Regions from separate parts of the Paenibacillus sp. 01T443 genome, predicted to be linked through region 3. Evidence: riboswitches for the same ligand, from Rfam matches in the RefSeq annotation. Region 3 holds a riboswitch; each other region holds the start of a gene.

Evidence for each region. Region 3 has a riboswitch for thiamine pyrophosphate ahead of AC1DLI_RS14820 (ABC transporter substrate-binding protein). Riboswitches for the same ligand answer to the same signal wherever they lie in the genome.
Region 1: it holds a riboswitch for thiamine pyrophosphate, as region 3 does, so the genes downstream of both, AC1DLI_RS26150 (ABC transporter ATP-binding protein) here and AC1DLI_RS14820 (ABC transporter substrate-binding protein) in region 3, are expected to answer to the same signal.
Region 2: it holds a riboswitch for thiamine pyrophosphate, as region 3 does, so the genes downstream of both, thiC (phosphomethylpyrimidine synthase ThiC) here and AC1DLI_RS14820 (ABC transporter substrate-binding protein) in region 3, are expected to answer to the same signal.

What each region holds. Positions count from the first base shown of each region.
Region 1 covers NZ_JBFTPE010000017.1:114,780-121,322, reverse strand. The annotation lists gene AC1DLI_RS26160 (hypothetical protein) at 1-606, opposite strand, end outside; gene AC1DLI_RS26155 (SLOG family protein) at 708-1,265, opposite strand; TPP riboswitch at 1,354-1,456, shown strand; gene AC1DLI_RS26150 (ABC transporter ATP-binding protein) at 1,543-2,313, shown strand; gene AC1DLI_RS26145 (ABC transporter permease) at 2,294-3,070, shown strand; gene AC1DLI_RS26140 (ABC transporter substrate-binding protein) at 3,067-4,101, shown strand; gene thiD (bifunctional hydroxymethylpyrimidine kinase/phosphomethylpyrimidine kinase) at 4,118-4,936, shown strand; gene AC1DLI_RS26130 (hypothetical protein) at 4,994-5,206, opposite strand; gene queF (preQ(1) synthase) at 5,323-5,820, opposite strand; gene queE (7-carboxy-7-deazaguanine synthase QueE) at 5,851-6,543, opposite strand, start outside.
Region 2 covers NZ_JBFTPE010000011.1:203,512-210,054, forward strand. The annotation lists gene thiE (thiamine phosphate synthase) at 1-657, opposite strand, end outside; gene AC1DLI_RS22135 (ThiF family adenylyltransferase) at 693-1,766, opposite strand; gene thiC (phosphomethylpyrimidine synthase ThiC) at 1,759-3,522, opposite strand; TPP riboswitch at 3,855-3,959, opposite strand; gene AC1DLI_RS22145 (glycosyltransferase family 4 protein) at 4,033-5,190, opposite strand; gene ytvI (sporulation integral membrane protein YtvI) at 5,276-6,307, opposite strand; gene yfkAB (radical SAM/CxCxxxxC motif protein YfkAB) at 6,383-6,543, opposite strand, start outside.
Region 3 covers NZ_JBFTPE010000008.1:208,810-215,352, reverse strand. The annotation lists gene AC1DLI_RS14830 (GerAB/ArcD/ProY family transporter) at 1-56, shown strand, start outside; partial or broken gene AC1DLI_RS14825 (glycosyltransferase) at 147-1,325, shown strand; TPP riboswitch at 1,780-1,892, shown strand; gene AC1DLI_RS14820 (ABC transporter substrate-binding protein) at 2,178-3,224, shown strand; gene AC1DLI_RS14815 (thiamine-binding protein) at 3,295-3,597, shown strand; gene AC1DLI_RS14810 (ABC transporter permease) at 3,587-4,360, shown strand; gene AC1DLI_RS14805 (ABC transporter ATP-binding protein) at 4,364-5,161, shown strand; gene AC1DLI_RS14800 (TatD family hydrolase) at 5,161-6,012, shown strand; gene AC1DLI_RS14795 (ankyrin repeat domain-containing protein) at 6,217-6,543, shown strand, end outside.

The sequences.
Region 1 (6,543 bases), on a different contig from region 3:
CGTATGGATCAATTGCTCGGTGGCTGCATTTTTTGGCTTAAAGCCGGAATATAAATCAGCGGACAACAGCCCTGTGTCCACTGCGGCTGCCACCTCTTGCGCGCCTTTCGTGCCAAGCGCGCTGCTTTTTACATTTAGCTTCGTTAATGCTTTATTCACCTTTGCGGCGGGGTATGTATACGCAAGCTCCTTCAGGTCTGCCGCCCTCACAGCGATCGCAATCGCTACGGCATTCGTAAGCACTTGCTCGCCTTGAATAGACGGTCCGGATAAAATTCCTTTTTCATACAATGCTGCAGCCGGTGCATACAGCTCGCTGCCAGGCTGCACATCAGAAAATGTTACCTCTTTGCCTGAGGGCTCATAACCAAGAATGTCCGCCACTGCTTCAATGAACTCGCCTTTCGTCACTTTGCCGGATAAGCTGACATCAAATTTCTCCTTTAAAAACTGTTTGTACTGCGCTGCGCCGTCTTCTTGTGAAGCTAAAGCCGGTGCTGCCGCAGCTGCCGATGCCGCAAAGGCAGTGGATTGCGCAACAAGAATAGAAAAGGACAAGAGGAGTGCTGCCAGCAGTTTCGTGTAGGAAACTTGTGTTTTTCTCATGAACATGACCTCCGTGTTTTTATAATTCCGATGGATTTAATCGGGAATAGGTAATGTTCCATAGTATACCAACAGAAAAACATAAGTGTCAATGAATATATTCAGTTCTCCGAATACAAATTGTCATCGTCTGCGATGCTTTGAATGTCCTCTGAGCTGATGCTGATATAGCCGTAGCCCTCTGCCTGCTGCTTCTTTAATGCTTTTTCTTTAAAAAACTTCGGGCTGCCCTCGCCCGCATCCTCATCGTAAACGAGCAAAATGCCGTCCGTTTTGCGGAACAGAAGCTCGTCCCTCGCTGTAAACTGCCATATGCCATTGTAGGGCTGGTTGCTGACCGACGCGTAATAATCGACTCCTTTTAAAACCTGCTGATAAAATTCCTTTTTATCGTCCTTCCACTTCTCTTCCGGATTGCTATAAGCTGAAATGATAGAAAGCCTCAAATGAGGATAGATGTCCTTGAGTGCGATCACCACCTCGCAAGCCCACAAATCGACCCCATACTGGCCGGGCGTAATCACCCATTCCAGACCGTCATCAATAAGGGGAACCAGCTTGCCCATCAGCGCTTTTTTAATATAAACGATGCCCTCATGCTTTTGGCTAAAAATATTAAGCTCATGGGCGCGATAGCCTGTAACGAGTAAATTTTTCATTTTATTCAACGCCTTTTCGGATAATTATGGTTTACATCTCTCCAGTGTATGCTATAGTAGAAAAAATACAAATTGAATATCGACCTAATTAATTCACTAGGGGAGTCTAACGGCTGAGATGGAGCACATGCTCCGGACCCTTGGAACCTGATCTGGATCATTCCAGCGGAGGGAAGTGGAGCAGAAGCATTCATTCATGCGCGCAAGCCTTGTTGAACGTCAGACCCGCTCATTTTCCTTCGGAAATGGGTGGGTCTTTATTTGTTTACGGGGGGGGATGCGTATTACCGCGATATTATCGCTTCATCAATTAAGCTACTCGTTCACTTCAACCTCAAAGAAACCGATCTTATCCCATTTGTCATTAGAAGCCTATCCGGGGGAATTTGTATCGATTATCGGCGCGAGCGGATCAGGCAAGAGCACCCTCTTCAAGCTCGTTGCCGGATTGCTGCAGCCAAGGCATGGAGAAATCAGGCTGCATGGCAAGCCTGCGCCGGATCGGCTGGGCAAGATCGCCTATATGCCGCAGCAGGATCTGCTTCTTCCATGGAGGACCGTACTTGAGAATTGCCTGCTTCCGCTTGAGCTGGCACGGGGGAAGCAGCCGATCAGCATCACCCGCATCACGGAGCTGCTGGATCACTTCGGACTCGCAGGCTATGAACAAGCTTATCCGGGCGAGCTGTCCGGAGGCATGCGGCAGCGGGTTGCTTTCCTGCGGACCCTCGTGACCGGTCAAGAACTGCTGCTGCTCGATGAGCCTTTCGGTGCGCTGGATGCCATGACCAAACGCGGCATGCATAAGTGGCTGCTTGAGCTTTGGGGCAGTCTGCAAAAGACAGTCCTCTTCATTACGCATGATCTAGAGGAAGCTATATTGCTCAGTGATCGCATTTATTTACTTTCCGAGAATGAACCGCATGGTGTTCAGGAAATCATCGTCAAGCTGCCGAGACCAAGACATTATGAGCAAAATTACGAGCCGGAATTCGTAATGCTGCGACAAGATTTGGAGCGAAGGCTGCATGCGCAAACCGCTTTTTAAAAAATGGCTTAGCGATTACGGCCTATTTATCCTGCTGCTCGCCAGCCTGCTCATGGCTTGGCAATTGGTTGTACACCTAGGCTTGGTACCTGCCTTCATCCTTCCTTCTCCGACCTCCATCGGCGGTGCATTGATCGACGACAGCAAGCTTCTGCTCGGTCGGCATATGCTCGCTACGCTGCGGGAAGTCGCGTTAGGATTTCTCTTATCGGTCTTTGGCGGCATCCTCCTAGCTTCAGGCATGCATGCGTTCCGAACGCTGGAGAAGGCGTTGTATCCGTTCATTGTCATCAGCCAGACGATTCCGCTCATCGCTCTGTCTCCGATTTTCATCATGTGGTTCGGCTACACGGTTTGGAGCAAGGTCGCCGTCGTTTTCTTAACGGCCTTCTTCCCAATCGTTGTCAGCACGTATGATGGGCTTAGGAAAGGCGACAGAGAATACCGGGAATTGCTGCTGACGATGGGCGCGACGCGCTGGGATATTTTCCGCAAAATACAGATCCCGATCGCACTGCCCTCTTTTTTCTCGGGACTGAAGCTGTCGATCGTCTATTGCGTCGTTGGCGCTACGATAGGCGAGTGGCTTGGCGGCTATGAAGGACTTGGCTATTACASCCGCAGAATGTCGGGCAATTTGAACGCCGACTCGATGTTCGCAGCCGTTTTCCTGTTATCCCTGATCGGCATCATTTTATTTGCTGCCATCGTGCTTTTGGAAAAATCGATATTAAAGAAAAGAGGAAAAAAGAAATGATCGCAATAACAAAATTGAAAGCGGCGGCTCCGCTATTATTGGCGGCACTGTTGTTCATCTGCGGCTGCGGTGGCGAGGCTGCCACAAACAATAAGGAAACCTCTGCGTCTCCCGCCCCCGCTGCTGAAACGAAGCTCGAGAAAATCAGCATTATGCTCGACTGGTACCCGAATGCCGTTCATTCCTTCCTATATGCCGCACAGAAGAACGGTTATTTCGAGCAGCAAGGGCTTGAGGTGGATATTCAGATGCCTGCTGATACAAACGATGCGTTGAAGCTCGTAGCGGCCGGTAAAATCGATTTGGCCCTCAGCTACCAGCCGCAGGTGTTAATGGCTCGCGGCGAGGATATTCCCGTAAAATCGATCGCTGCAATCGTCCGGCATCCGCTCAATCATCTCATGGTTCCGGAAGGCGGAGAAATCAAATCGCCCAAGGATCTGGTCGGCAAAAAAGTCGGCTATTCCTCCATTCCGCTATACGAAGCCATGATGCGCACAATGATCAAACAGGATGGCGGAGATCCGCAGAATGTCGATATGATCGATGTAGGCTTTGACTTCATTCCGGCTATTGCCACGAATAATGTGGATGCCATCATAGGCGGATTCATCAATCATGAGCAATTGCTGCTGGCCAAGGAAGGTCATGTCATGACGGCAATCAACCCTACTGATTTCGGCGTGCCTGATTATTACGAGCTTGTGCTCGTTGCCAGCGATCAAGGACTTAGCGAAAAGCAAGCGCTGTTCCAAAAATTTCTAGCCGCGATAACTGAAGGACAGCAATACGTTTCCGAGCATACCGAGCAAGCGCTGGCCATCTTGTTCGAGCATGAAGACCAAACGTCTCCGCTCGATAAAGAAATTGAAACGAAGAGCTTGGACATCCTGCTGCCGCTTATGGATGCGGGAGATCAGGCGTTCGGATACCAGGATCCCGCTTCGTGGGCCAATGTCAAGAATTGGTTAAGCGCGAATGAGCTGCTGCCGCCAGACATAAAGGCTGAGGATGCATTTTCAAACTTATAAACGAGGAGATGAGTCGATGAAACGATATAAAGCGCTAACGATTGCAGGCTCGGACAGCGGCGGCGGCGCAGGCATCCAAGCCGATCTAAAAACCTTTCAGGAGCTCGGTACGTATGGGATGTCCGTCATTACCGCTGTTACTGCCCAGAATACGCTTGGCGTTCAGGGCGTTTATCCGATGGAGGCCGCAGCCATTCGAAGGCAGCTTGATTCCATTGGCGAAGACCTTACGCCCTCAGCTCTTAAGACAGGCATGCTGTTCAGCAGTGAGATCATCGAGATCGTGGCCGCCAAAATCAAGCATTACGGTTGGCAAAACTTGATCATCGATCCTGTTATGGTAGCTAAAGGCGGCTCCCCGCTGCTTCAGCAGGAAGCCGTTCGAACGCTGATTAAGCATTTGCTGCCGCTCGCGCTTGTGACAACGCCTAACATTCCGGAAGCAGAGCTGCTCGCCAAAATGCCGATAAGAACACTCAGCGACCGTGAGGAAGCCGCCAAGATTTTGTTTCAAATGGGCTCCCGAAATGTTGTCATCAAGGGCGGTCACAGCTCCGCTAACGAGCGGCTCGTTGACCTGCTTTTTGACGGAGACCGATTCGTCTATTTAGAGAGCAAACGCATCGATACCCGCCATACTCATGGGACCGGCTGCACCTTCTCTGCGGCGGTAACCGCCGAGATTGCGCAAGGCAAATCAGTGCCCGAGGCGATTAGGACCGCCAAAGCCTTTATACAAGCAGCCATCGAAGATCAGCTGGGCTTCGGTGACGGGCATGGGCCTACGAATCATTTTGCCTATCGAAGCCATCTTACGAGCTCACGAAACGCGTAATCCCCATAAACATAGCAGACGCCGCTTCCCTACTTGGAAAGCGGCGTCCATTTTTTATTAGCGAAGTCGCGTGATTGAACCGTCATCTCCGTATTTCTCAATCGAAGATTCAATGAATCGATCTATTTGGACATACTTAGCTTGCTCCGACTCATCCTCAGCTGCATACACACGTTCTGGCACCACGCCATAACTCGACAACGCCGCGGCAATCGTAAAAAGCAATACTGACATACATAACACGTTTCGAATCATCGAATGCCCACTCATTTGCTCACCTGCTCTTTTTCTTTAATAAAAATAAGTATAGGTGATTTCATTCCGAATGAAATGGACTTCGGGAAGGACATGACACTGGACTTTAGGCTGGCAAGAAGAGCCTATAGCTAGCGATTATCCACTTTTTCCGGGTATAAGTCATGATTCATGAGGCGATGCTCTGCCATTTGCTCATATTTGGTGCCTGGTTTGCCCCAGTTGCAATACGGATCAATGGAGATGCCGCCGCGCGGCGTGAATTTACCCCATACTTCAATGTATTTTGGATTCATAAGCGCGATCAAATCATTCATAATGATGTTCATGCAATCCTCGTGAAAATCACCGTGGTTGCGGAAGCTGAACAGGTACAGCTTCAACGACTTGCTCTCTACCATTTTGTGATCCGGAATATAGGAGATGTAGATCGTCGCAAAATCCGGCTGCCCCGTCATCGGACAAAGGCTCGTAAATTCCGGACAATTAAACTTAACGAAATAATCCCGGTTCGGATGTTTATTATCAAACGCCTCCAAAATATCCGGGGTATAATTGAACGCGTATTGTGTTCCTTGGTTGCCTAGCAGCGTTACGCCGCTCAGCTCCTCCTTGCTTCTTCCTTCCATGATCCCTTCCGCCCTTCCTGCTTATTTAGATTAAACGCCCTTCTTATTGCCCCATACCCAGGTATGCAGCTGAGGGAGCACATGGACCCGCTTCAGCTCCGCATTTCCCATCACCTGTTCGATCAGCCATTCATAACGCTCTAACAAATATGGAAGCATCCGAACGGGTTCCGTTTCCTGCAGCTGGCCGTTCCCTGCTTGCAAATAAAAAGGGACCAGCGGGTAACGCTGATGGACAGTGGTTGCGTATTCGAGATCCGCTTCGTCAAATATGACTGTTTTCAAAGAAAAGCTAGTTTTTCCCGCTGTTAGCTTGGATACAATGTCATCGAGCATCGCCCAATCCGTGTGCATCCCTGAGCTTGGCGGCTTTGGCGACAAGGTCAGCTCATCGATCGACCAAAACCAATCCTGCCAGCGGCTGCCCTGCGTCTCCAGTGCAACGCTAATCCCCTGCTCATGGAGCGCATCAATCAAAACGTTCAGCTGCGGCAGCAAAGCAGGATTTCCGCCGGAAATCGTCACATGCTCAAAGACGTCCCCTCCGGTATGCTTCAATTGCTCTATAATTTCATTTGCCGTCAGCATGCGTATATCTGCTTTGGCACTGCCATCCCACGTAAATGCCGAATCGCACCAGGAGCAGCTGTAATCGCAGCCTGCGGTGCGGACGAACATCGTTTTGCGGCCAATGACCATGCCTTCCCCTTGAACGGTTGGCCC
Region 2 (6,543 bases), on a different contig from region 3:
CGTTTCATTGGCTGACCCGTGCACGGCAGCTTCAATCCTCTCCAGTAATGCACGGCATATGCTCGCCGGATCTGCATGGCCGACAATCGCCGAAACCGCACAAATTCGCTCGGCACCCGCTGAAAGCACGGCATCAACATTGTTAAGCGTAATGCCCCCGATCGCGACAAAAGGAATCGAAATATGACGGGCTGCTTCCTTTACATAGCTTGTCGTGACAGCGGCACGGCCTGGCTTGGTGTCGGTCGGAAACACCGGTCCTACGCCGATGTAGTCCGCACCATCTTGTTCAGCAGCCAGCGCCTGTTGTAAATTATGCGTGGATATGCCAATAATGCGGTCAGGTCCGAGCATAGCTCTAGCTTCGCTGATCGGCATATCGTCTTGCCCTAAATGAACGCCATCCGCATCAACCTCAAGGACAATATCCGGGTAATCATTGATAATGAATGGCACATGAAATTTCCTAGTCAACTCGCGCAGCGCCTTTGCCTGCTCCAGTACTTCTTCCCTCTTGCCTGTCTTATTGCGAAGCTGCAAAATCTGGGCTCCTCCAAGCAAGGCTTGCTCCATCACTTCCACGACCGATTTTCCAGGGTGGTTGGATTCCGCTGTGATCGCATACAGCCGAAAATCCTGCCATGAAGGTCTACTCATCCTCTCACGCACCTCACTTTCATCAAAATCATTATTCAGCCCTGCAATAAATACGTTTTGCAAAGTTTAATTGCATTCTCAGCATCCGCCGTTCCTTGCACGAGCACACGTCCATCCGGGAAAAGAATGAGCAGCTCACCGCTTGGAAGCTCCGCTTTTATTAAGTAGCGATTCACGGTAAGCCGGCAGCCACGCCCGCCTAACGAATCCTCCAAAACGCCAAGAAGGAGCGGCATGCCTAATGTGACCTGCACCGTATCTCTCCCGCATAATACGGTTGAGACCATTGCTTCTTCCCGATACGGAGCCGCTTCTGCCGCTGTCCGGTCCACTCGCATTTCATGTCCCTGGCCGCAGTGCGAACAATCAGCATTTCCTGCAGGCAGCTCCGATTCTCTTAGCTTAAACTTCCATAAGTCAACGCTTAACCATGTTCCGCGAATCGCTGCTTGATTGCCGGAAAGCCATTTAATGGCTTCGCCTGCTTGCAGGGAGGCAATGAATTCGACAGCTGGCGCAAGCACGCCAACTGTATCGCAGGTGTCTCCCTCGCTTCCCGAATCCTCGGAGCCGATCAAGCAGCGCAAACAGGAGGTCTTCCCGGGTATAAGCGCAGCCTGCATGCCTTGTGCGCCTGCTACCCCGCCGTAAACAAACGGAATGGCTTGTTTAAAGCATATATCGCTAAGCAGCAGCCTAGTCGCTGCATTGTCTGTTCCGTCAAGCACGAGACTTACGTCTCTCGCCAGCATTTCGATATTCGATGCATTAACATCCGCAACGGTAGCTGCCACATGTACGCTGCTGTTGATTTTCCTCAGCTTATTAGCGGCCGCAGCTGCCTTCGGCAAAACAGCTATCGCATCCGCCTCATCAAACAGCATCTGCCGCTGCAGGTTACTGGGCTCGACGAAGTCCCGATCGACCAGTCTGACCTCGCCTACGCCTGCCCGCACCATATGCTGAGCCAGCGATGCGCCGAGCGCGCCAACACCGACGATGAGCACCGTGGCGGCTGCCAGCTTTCGCTGGCCCGCCTCTCCGATCGGAGCAAATCTCGTTTGCCTGGAATATCGATCCGTCATGGGGAACTCGGCGATATCAGCCATAAATCATACTCCCAGAAGCCTTGAATGCATCCGATTTTTCCTTCATACCCGCCTCAATTGCCTCTGTCGTTTCCATTCCGTTCTGCGCCGCATACTCCCTAATATCCTGTGTTATGCGCATGCTGCAAAACTTTGGCCCGCACATGGAGCAGAAATGGGCTGATTTCGCAGCATCCGCAGGAAGCGTCTCATCGTGATAAGCCATTGCACGCTCTGGATCAAGCGACAGATGGAACTGATCGCGCCACCGGAATTCGAATCGCGCCTTGGACAACGCATCATCGCGCAGTTTCGCCCTCGGATGACCTTTTGCGAGGTCTGCCGCATGGGCAGCGATTTTATACGTAATCACGCCTTCCTTCACATCCTCCTTGTTCGGAAGACCCAGATGCTCCTTCGGTGTTACGTAGCAAAGCATTGCTGTACCGAACCATCCGATCATCGCGGCGCCGATCGCCGAAGTAATATGATCATAGCCTGGAGCAATGTCCGTTGTAAGCGGGCCTAGCGTATAGAAGGGAGCTTCGTCACAAACCTCAAGCTGGCGGTCCATATTTTCTTTAATAAGATGCATCGGCACATGCCCTGGGCCTTCGATCATGACCTGTACATCATGTTTCCAAGCGATTTTTGTCAGCTCACCCAGCGTATCGAGCTCGGCAAACTGTGCGGCATCATTGGCATCGGCAATCGATCCCGGTCTCAGTCCGTCGCCAAGCGAGAACGAAACGTCGTACGCCTTCATAATTTCACATATCTCTTCAAAATGCGTATACAGGAAATTTTCTTTATGGTGGGCCAAACACCAAGCGGCCATAATCGATCCGCCTCGCGATACGATTCCTGTCACGCGCTTAGCCGTAAGCGGTATGTAACGCAGAAGCACGCCCGCATGTATTGTAAAGTAATCAACGCCCTGCTCGGCTTGCTCGATAAGCGTATCGCGGAAGACTTCCCAGCAAAGATCCTCTGCTTTGCCGTTTACCTTCTCCAGAGCTTGATAGATCGGCACGGTCCCTACCGGAACCGGCGAGTTGCGGACGATCCATTCTCTGGTCGTATGAATATTTTTTCCCGTGGACAAATCCATTATGGTATCAGCACCCCAGCGGGTGGCCCATGTCATCTTCTCTACTTCCTCTTCGATGGAGGATGCAACAGCTGAGTTGCCGATATTCGCATTTATTTTGACATGAAAGTTCCGCCCGATAATCATCGGCTCACTCTCTGGATGGTTGATGTTAGTCGGAATGATCGCTCGGCCGACTGCAATTTCACTCCGGACGAATTCCGCGCTCATCCCTTCGCGTATAGCGATATATTCCATTTCCGAAGTAATAATCCCCTTGCGCGCATAATGAAGCTGCGTCACGTTTTGCCCGGCTTTTGCTCGCAGCGGTTTTCGTGACAGGCCCGGGAACAATTCTGCTCCCCGCTCCTTCACTTTATCCTCCGATATAAAGCCGTTATCCTCTGGCTTTATTTCACGGCCTTCATAAGCCTCTACATCGCCGCGCTCCTGAATCCATTCGTTGCGGAAGGCAGGCAAGCCGCGCCTTACGTCGGCCTCATGGCCATCTTCGGTATAGGGGCCGCTCGCGTCATAAACCCTAATTGGCTCATTTGGCAGCTCTTCGCCATTTCTTCCCGAGCTTGCCTCGAGCGCGATTTCTCTCATCGGAACACGAATGCTTTCCTTGGAGCCAGTCACATAGACCTTGCGGCTGCCCGGAAGCGGAGTGGTAATAATTGACATTAAAAAAACCTCCCAAGTGGATAATTTAGAATTTCTCCTGGAGGCATACACAAGCATATAAGAAAGTTTAAAGCACCGCTGCTTTACACGCAGCCACTGGCTGCATGAGCTGCAATCGCTGGAGCGGGTTAAGCTACTTTGCAGCCCCTCCTTGGAGAAGCCCCACAGTCTGCCCAACAAAAAAAACCGCTCCAGCGAAGGAGCGGTCGAAGTGTGTCGTCATGCGAGTGTGACCTAGCCAAGGAACCCTTGGACAGATCTGCTCTGCTAATCTTAGATAATCGAGCTGACGAAGCAGCTGATTTCCGCAGAGCATTCACGCGCTGTTGCTTAAACGCACAATCCCACTTTCCTACGCTGGCATAACCCAGATCAGGTTCAAAGGGACCAAAGCGTTTCGCTTTATCTCAGCCATGACGGCGCCCCTAGTGGATTTCCTTGTTTGACTATAACGTTTTGTTAAGAAATGTGTCAACCCTCAATTTCCCAAAAGCCAATAAATACACCTAGCTACAGGTTGCTTTCCTTTAAAAGCTTTACCCACCGATCGGCCGTATGCCGCCATGTGAATGTTTGCTCTACCCGCTCACGGCTAAGCCGGCCCAGCTTCTGACGAAGCTGCTTATCACCAAGCAGCTCATGGAGCCTTTCCTTCAGCTCACGCTCGATATTGGATTGATTTACCAAATATCCAGTTTCCCCGTTTCGAATAATTTCTTTCATTCCTCCGGCACGCGTTGCAATAACGGGAACGCCGCATGACATTGCCTCGACGTTTACAAGCCCGAATGCCTCGCGGGCTCCGGAGGGAACAACCACTACGTCGGCAACCAGCATCCAGCTTGGCACCTTCGTATAAGGAACATAGGGAACAAAACGAACATGGCCCGGGCATTTACGACCCATGCGTTCAAGCTTGCGCGCATAGCCCGTTTTACGGTGCGAGCCGTAAAACGGGCTGCCCACAATGACGACAACGAGATCAGGATGTTTTTTTACCAGCTGCGGCACGATGTTGAGGAGATGGTGTACGCCTTTTAGCGGAATAAGTCTTCCCATAAACAGCACGACCTTTTTACCGCTCAGTCCGCGTTTCTTTCTCAGGCTTTCTCTTTTGGCAGACCCCTCGCCCGAGAATTGCGAAGGGAATCGGAACGTGTCCACACCTGGATATACGACACACACCTTTGATGCGACTTCAGGTGCTTTGGATACGACGATCCGCCGGAGAAACTCGCTGTTGACGATGATTTTATCTGCGGCCTGCAAGCACTTATGCAAGAGGGAAGATGAAATATAGGGAGATGAGATGAAGGTGGATGAATGCAAATAAAGCCAGACGAGTTTGCCTGGGTTCATTCGCTTCATCGTTAGGACAAATTGAGGGCGGTTCTCGACATCGATGACCTGAGGAGAATATCGCCGCACAGCGCGTCCTACTTCATGAATATATCGCTGCTTGCTGCCGGCTGCAAACCGTTCGCATACAACGCCTTTAAACTGTCCCTTGCGGGGCAATCGCTTACTTAATCTTCCAAAGATCCGCGGTTCGGCATAAGGCTTCAGCAGCGGAGCAAATTTCTCTACCACCCGCTCTACAGAGCTGCTTCCGGGCGATGGGATCGGGAAAGAGCCGGGGGTGACAATCGCCACTTTTATAGGTGCCATTTAATAAGATGCCTCCTAATGACCTGCTTTTTTGCAGTATCATACGCATCTTATTATGGCTTTGTTACGACACCCCGCCATCCGTCTAGAGCTTGAATTTCATTTGAAATAAGCCTGCTTTACGCGCCGCCATATAAATGATGACGACCAGCGGTCCGATAAATACTCCGATAACGCCGACTAGCTTAAAGCCAACATATAAACTTATTAGCGCTGACAATGAACCGATGCCAACGGAATCGCCAAGAATTTTCGGCTCAACAATACGGCGGAATACTGTAATGACGAGAAAGAGCACGATAAGCCCTACTCCCATATACAAATTACCCGTAATGATTAAATAGCTTCCCCATGGCACAAGCACGGAGCCCGTTCCAAGGATCGGCATAATATCAACGACGATGATAAGCAGCGCAATGGCCAGCGGATACTTGACGTTAAGGACCAGAAGGCCGATTAATGAAATAATGTATGTAAGAGCGCTCAAAATAAACTGAGAACGCAGGAAGCCAAAAATTGACTTCTTTAGATTATTTAATAATGCATTTACCTGCGGCTGCGATTTCTCATCGAATAAAGAAAGGACAGTCGCCTTCATCGTATTCAAGCTAAAGCTCATCATATACACCGCAACCAAAAAGACGACGAAAAAGATAAACATTCCCGGAATGCTTGAAGCGAAAGCTATCACGGTATTCGATAAGGTGCCGACCATTTTCGTTAATGTGCTTGTAAGCCCCATCAACCAATTTTCCAGTGTTTCAATTGTATCCGGCGGGAAGTTTTGATAAAGCGATTGTGCTTGGAGCATCAAATCGTCTACCATGCTATTGGCATTTTCAAAATAATTAGGCACCTTCTTAAAGAAGGCAATTAACTCCGCAACAACCTTAACACCTAGCAGCGCAATTAGACCAATAAGGATGATCGTAAATAGACTGCTGGATATCGTGGCAGCGAGAAGCCTATTCATTCGGAATTTCTTCATAAACAACTGATTGACCGGCTCGAGAAAAATAGCTACGACAAGCGCCAGCAAAAACGGTGCACCTACCGTAAAAAACAAATAGAGCAGCAGTAATCCTACAGCAATAAACACGATTGTCTTGATCGACAACAGCTTCTCCTCCTCTCTTTACTTTTATATGCTGCTTATTCCGCGGTTAAGCCTGAAGAACCTGCTTTCTGTAAGCTAATCCATCACAGCGCTTTGCTCATGGAAATTAACGTCCTTATAGTACATATCCTTTACAAGCAGATTTGGTCCGCAGCATGCTGCCGCTGGGCAATGGCAATTTACACTCTGAGCAAGAGAATGGTCCAGCCACTTATCAAAGAGCTCCTCAAGCTTGG
Region 3 (6,543 bases):
TGCCATTTCTTATGCTTGTGGTAGGTATACGGAAGAAATATAAATCAGCTGGATAGGCTCGTCGTCATCATGCATTTCTCACCGAAAAGACTGTGCCGACATATTTTATGGGTACAGCTTGAAATATTGGCTTTATAAAACGAAGTGTGTTTTATCCTGCTTATATTTTATCGCGAAACGAGCTTTTGCCGCCAAAGGACTGCGTGAGCCGTTTATGCTTGCTTGAGGGGGATACGCGCGTGAGCGATGCCAGCGGATGCATAACAAGCATCATTCTTGTTACCTACAATAAACTCGAGTACACGAAGCAATGCGTGGAGAGCATTCGGAGACATACGCAGCGGGGCTGCTATGAGCTGATTATTGTAGATAACGGGTCGACGGATAACACGGTGGATTGGGCAAAAAGTGAAAGCGACATCATATTTATTGAAACCGAAAGCAATGCAGGTTTTCCGAAAGGCTGCAATCAAGGGATTGCAGCGGCTTCGGGCGATCTCCTGCTGCTGCTTAATAACGATACAATTGTTACGCCGGGCTGGCTTGACGGTTTAAAACGCTGCTTGTTCAGCGACGATCGAATCGGAGCAGTAAGCCCCGTTACGAACTCGGCCTCCTACTGGACGTCAATTCCGGTTACGTATAAAACGGTGGAGGAGATGGAGCTGTTCGCGTCTGCACTTCACGCGATACCCGACCGTACGAGATGGGAGGAACGCGTGAAGCTGGCGGGCTACTGCCTGCTTATGCGTCGCGAGGCTTGGGAGCGGGTCGGACCGCTTGATGAGAGCTTCCGCATCGGCAGCTTTGAGGATGATGATTACGGACTGCGGCTGCGCTTGGCGGGATATAAGCTCATGTTATGCGGGGATGTCTTTATTCATCATTTTGGCAGCATTACCTTTGGCTCAGAGCCGGAGCTGTTTCAACGAACCTTCAAGGAAAACGAGAATCTTTTTATGGAGAAATGGGGCTTTCATCCAGAAGAAGCTACGCATATACGGATGGATTTCAATACCGTCATCGGGCGGGAATCTCATGGGTACAGGCGCGAGGATTGCTCCATCCTGGAAATTGGCTGCGGCTGCGGAGCGACGCTGCTCCATTTGAAGCAGCAGTTCCCAGCTGCCAAATGGTTCGGCGTCGAAGGCAATGAGCTGGCGGCTAAAGTGGCTGAGGCATCGGGCATTACAGTATTCCGGTCAAACGACCCGGCACAATGGATGATTCCAGCCGAAGGTCTCGACGGGATTATGATCGGTGATGCCCATGCTTACGGGACGCCGCAAGCAATGAATCGGCTTGTCCGTTTGCTGAAGCCGGGAGGCTGGATTATCGGCTGCTTCGCGAACCGTTTTTATTTTGAGAACATCAGGCAGTATTTAGATCCTTCGAATGTTAAAGCCCAGCGCCAAACGGTTATCCAGTACACGATGCAGCAGGTCAGCCGGTTATTTGCGCAGGCCGGCTTCTCCTATGTAAAGGTCACGCTCGCCGAAAATAAACCGGAGGATCAGCTGGCTTATATTCGATTGCTGGAGCAGCTAACGGATGGAGTGATTACGAAGGAGCTGACCGCCGCCTATCTCCTTGTATATGGGCGCGTCGCGCTTGCAGCCAGTGAGCAGGATGAAGACGAAAACGAAGAGCCTGCTGGAGCGGAGGCGGCGCTGGATGGTGGCTTAGAGCAACGTTACAGACCTGATGATAATCATTTTCAAAAAAAAACTAGCATTATACTTGGGTTTTGCTATACAATTGGTGTTGTTGACGAAAACCGAATATGTTCCGGGGAGCTGGTTAGGCCGGCTGAGAGGGAGTTATCAGTACAATTCCGACCCGTTAAACCTGATCTGGATAATGCCAGCGTAGGGACAGAAGCTCTGTTTAGAAAGCCGGCTGGTCGATTCGATCAAGCATCTGCTGGCTCAAACAGCTGCAAAGCCGATTATATGGCGTCCTCCGGATTAGGAGGGCGTTTTTTTTAATATATAAGAATTTATAAGTTTTCACTTATAAATGTGCTTATATATCTCCGCGAAACGATAGCTTTTGCCACTGAGGACGGCGACAGCCGTTTACGCTTGTTGCAGCGCGAAGGTTGCAGCTTGACTCCGGATATTACGAGGACTCGTCGCCTTATACAAATAGAAGCAGTGAGAGGGGAACAAAACATCATGAATCCGAAAAAAGCAGGGAAAATGTCATGGAGGCTGACAGCCGCTATGCTCGTCTTCGTCATGGCGCTGGCAGGCTGCGGTGCAAACAATACCGCGCCGGCAGCGACTGAGCAGCCGCAAGAGCAAGAGGGAGCAGCGGATAAGCCGCTTGAGAAGGTACAGGTCGTATTGGACTGGACGCCGAACACAAACCATACCGGGCTGTATGTCGCTAGAGATAAAGGCTTTTTCAAGGAGCAAGGACTGGACGTAGAAATTATTCAACCGGGTCAAAGCGGGGCTGATCAAATGGTCGCTTCGGGCAACGTGCAATTCGGCGTAAGCTACCAAGAGTCGATTACGCTGGCGCGTATCTCAGGGGTTCCGTTAGTATCGATCGCGGCCGTTATCCAGCATAACACCTCAGGCTTTGCGTCGCCGCTAGCCAAAGGAATCGATTCGCCGGAGAAATTCGAAGGCAAAACCTACGGCGGCTGGGGAGCTCCCGTTGAGGAGGCGGTTATACAATCGCTTATGCAGGAAAAGGGCGCAGACGTTAGCAAGGTGAACATGATCAGCATCGGCGACAGCGACTTTTTCACGGCGGTAAAACGCGACATTGATTTTGCATGGATCTATTATGCGTGGACAGGCGTGGAGGCTGAGCTTCGCGGCGAGAAAATCAACATGCTTTATCTGACGGATTACAGCGACAAGCTGGATTATTATACGCCAGTTCTTGCTACGAGCGAGGCGATGATCAAGGACAAGCCGGAGATCGTTAAAGCATTCACGGCTGCTGCGGCAAAAGGCTACCAATACGCGATCGACAACCCGGACGATGCAGCGGAGATTTTGATCAAAGCAGAACCGGATCTGAACGCAGAACTTGTGCGCGCAAGCCAAAAATGGCTGAGTCCAAAATACAAGGATGATGCGCCGCGCTGGGGTGAGCAGAAGCTGAGCGTTTGGGAGAATTACGCAAGCTGGATGTTCGAGCACAAGCTGCTGGAGAAAGAACTTGAAGCGGACAAAGCATTTACGAATGAGTTTTTGCCGGAATAATAGCTAAATGCAATATGGGAAGGCGGTATCGACCGCTGACTTTGACAACGATGAGAGAGAGGGAATACAAATGGCAAACGCATTAGTAAGCATTCAAATTTTACCGACAACGCCAGGCGGCGAGAGCGTCATTCCTTATGTAGACAAGGCAATCGAAATCATTAAGGCAGCGGGAGTGCCGTACCGCGTTGCACCGCTCGAAACCACGATGGAAGGCGAGCTTAGCCATTTGCTTGGCGTGGTGCAGTCGATGAGCGAGGCCATGACAGAGATGGGCTGTCCATCCGTTATTTCGCAAATTAAAATTTATTATAATCCGGCAAACGGCGCTTCAATGGGCAGGCTGCTGGAGAAATATCCAGATGGGCAATAAGAGAAGCTTCTGGACGAAAATATGGCCGCCTGCCGTACTGCTTATCGTATTGCTCTCTGGCTGGCAGGCTGCGGCATGGCTTGAATTATTTGATCAATGGCTGATCCCATCGCCGATTTCTATCATAGAAGAAACGATTGAAATTTGGCCGCGGTTAATGGAACATACAGAAGCAACGGTGCGGCTTACGCTGCTCGGCTTCGCGGGAGGATCGGCGGTGGGCTTCGTGCTCGCCGCTTTGCTGCATTTAATTCCCGGCGTACGAACGGCGGTATATCCGCTGCTTGTCCTGTCGCAAAATATTCCCATTATCGCGATTGCGCCTATTTTGACGATGCTCCTTGGCTATGGATTGCTGCCGAAGGCACTGCTTGTCATCATGGTTTGCTTCTTCCCGATTACGGTGGCTATGCTGAGCGGACTCATGAATACCGATGCGCAGCTTCGCAATTATTTGCAAATGATCGGCATTCGCAAGCTGCAGCTGTTTTGGCGGCTGGAGCTTCCGCATGCGATCGTTCATTTATTTTCCGGCTTAAGAATTGCTGCCTCTTATAGCGTACTGAGCGCGATTGTAGCTGAATGGCTTGGCACAAACAAAGGTCTTGGGGCATTTATGCTCATCTCGTCCAAAGGCTTTATGCCGGACCGGGTGTTTGCGGCTGTTTTTATTATCGTCGGACTCAGCTTAACGCTGTTTGGTCTAGTGACACTGGCAGAGCGCCTCATCATTCGTTGGCGCCCTGAGAAAGAGGTGAGGTAGCGGATGGGTTTCACAGAAGGAAAGCATTCGGCTACGCTGCAGGTGCAGAACATCCGGAAGAAGTATGGCAAGGGAGCGTCAAGCAAAGAGGTGCTTGCTGGTTTGTCCTTTGCTGTAGCGGATGGAGAATTCGTATCCATTGTGGGACCATCCGGCAGCGGGAAAACGACGTTGTTCCAAGTCATTGGCGGCTTGGAGCAGCCGTCGGAAGGCGAAATTTGGATCAATGGGAAGCATACGACCGGTGAGCGCGGACATATCTCTTATATGCCGCAGCAGTCGTCGCTGCTGCCATGGGAGACCGTTGCAGGCAATATCGAGCTATCACTGAAGATTTCGGGCGTTGACCGCAAGACGGCGAAGCTTAAGACGAAAGAGTGGCTGGAGCGAATCGGTTTGGATGAATATGCGAATGATTATCCGCATGTGCTCTCCGGCGGCATGCAGCAGCGAGTTTCCTTTCTGCGCGCGCTGCTTGCACCGCAGCGTTTGATGCTGCTGGATGAGCCGTTTGGCGCTTTGGACGCTTTAACCCGGATGCAAATGCAGCAGTGGCTCATGTCAATATGGGAGCAGAACCGGAGGTCGGTGCTGCTCGTCACACATAGCATAGAGGAAGCCTTGTTTCTGTCGGATCGGATCATTGTGCTATCTGCGTCTCCGGCGGAGGTACTGGAAGAATTTCAGGTTCCCTTCGAGCGACCGCGCCATGAGGCTTTATGGACGGATCCGCGGTTCAATGCGCTGAAGCAGCGCATTTATGAGCTCCTTAAGGTCGGCACAAGGGAAGGGAGCGGATAATGGTGAACGATTTGGATAGAAAACAGAAGACTGCGGAGTCAAATTTGCTAACCGACGGATGCATTGACGCACATATCCATGTGGATCTGTATGCGGAGGAGAAGCGAGCAGCATTGCTTGAGCATGCCTTTGCAGAAGGTGTTGCAGCGGTGGTTGCGGTCTCGATGCATCTGGCATCGTCAAAAATAAATCGGGAAATCGCCGATCGTTACGCTGGACGCGTACATCCGGCATATGGCTTCCATCCCGAGCAGCCAATACCTTCCGGCGCGGAAGTAGATGAACTGTTCGCTTGGATTCGTATGCGCCATGCCGAGGGTGAACAGTTCGCGATTGGGGAGGTAGGACTTCCCTATTATACACGGTCGGAGGCAGAGGCGGCCCGGGAAGGTATAGCCTTTGACGAAAAGCCGTATTTGGAGCTTCTTGAGCGGTTCGCCGCGTTAGCTGCAGAGCTGGATCGACCGATTATTCTACATGCTGTGTATGAGGATGCTGAAAAGGCTTGTGATATTTTAGAGAAACACGGCGTTCGTAAAGCGCATTTCCATTGGTTCAAGGGCAGTGCGGACGTTATTAGCCGAATGGCTGCAAGCGGCTATATGGTGTCTGTAACGCCAGATGTTGCTTACGAGGAAGAAATCCAGCGGCTTGTAGTGCAGTATCCTATCGAGCAGCTGATGGTCGAAACAGATGGGCCTTGGCCCTTCGAAGGGCCGTATGAGGGGCATCAGACAAAGCCGCAAATGGCAGCAGACGCAGCGACGCATATTGCGCGCATTAAGCAGCTGCCTGCTCCGCAGGTTACGGAACTTTTGCTTGCGAATACTCGCCGATTTTACGGTATTTAATAAGGGTTGCCGAGCGTCGCTTCGTTAGAGGAATTCTCTAGCGGGGCTTTTTTTTGCTTTGCAGTTGATTCCATTCGAAGCAGGAAATTTTTGTATGACAGCGAATCCTTTAACAAAATGATTTTGTAACCATTATTAAAAGATACCTATCATCTAACGAGATACGTGTGATGAAATAAGGGGAATGACGGAGGTCAATGACAAATGATTAATGAGGTTTTTACGGCAGCCAGTAAGGGAGATACGACAAAATTAAAGGGGCTTCTAGAAATGAATCCTTTGTTCTCCAATATGGAGAATGACGATGGGATGACACCTTTAGGTTATGCGGCGCATTACGGTCAAACCAATGCCGTTCAGCTGCTGCTCGAGCATGGCGCCGATGTTAATGCTTTATCCCATTCCAAAATAAGCTATATCCCATCTAATACGGCCTTGCATGCGGCTATCGCCGGAGAAAGGGAAATGGAGGTCATAAAAATGCTGCTCGCGCATGATGCGAAGACGGACATTTTGGACAGCAATGGCCAT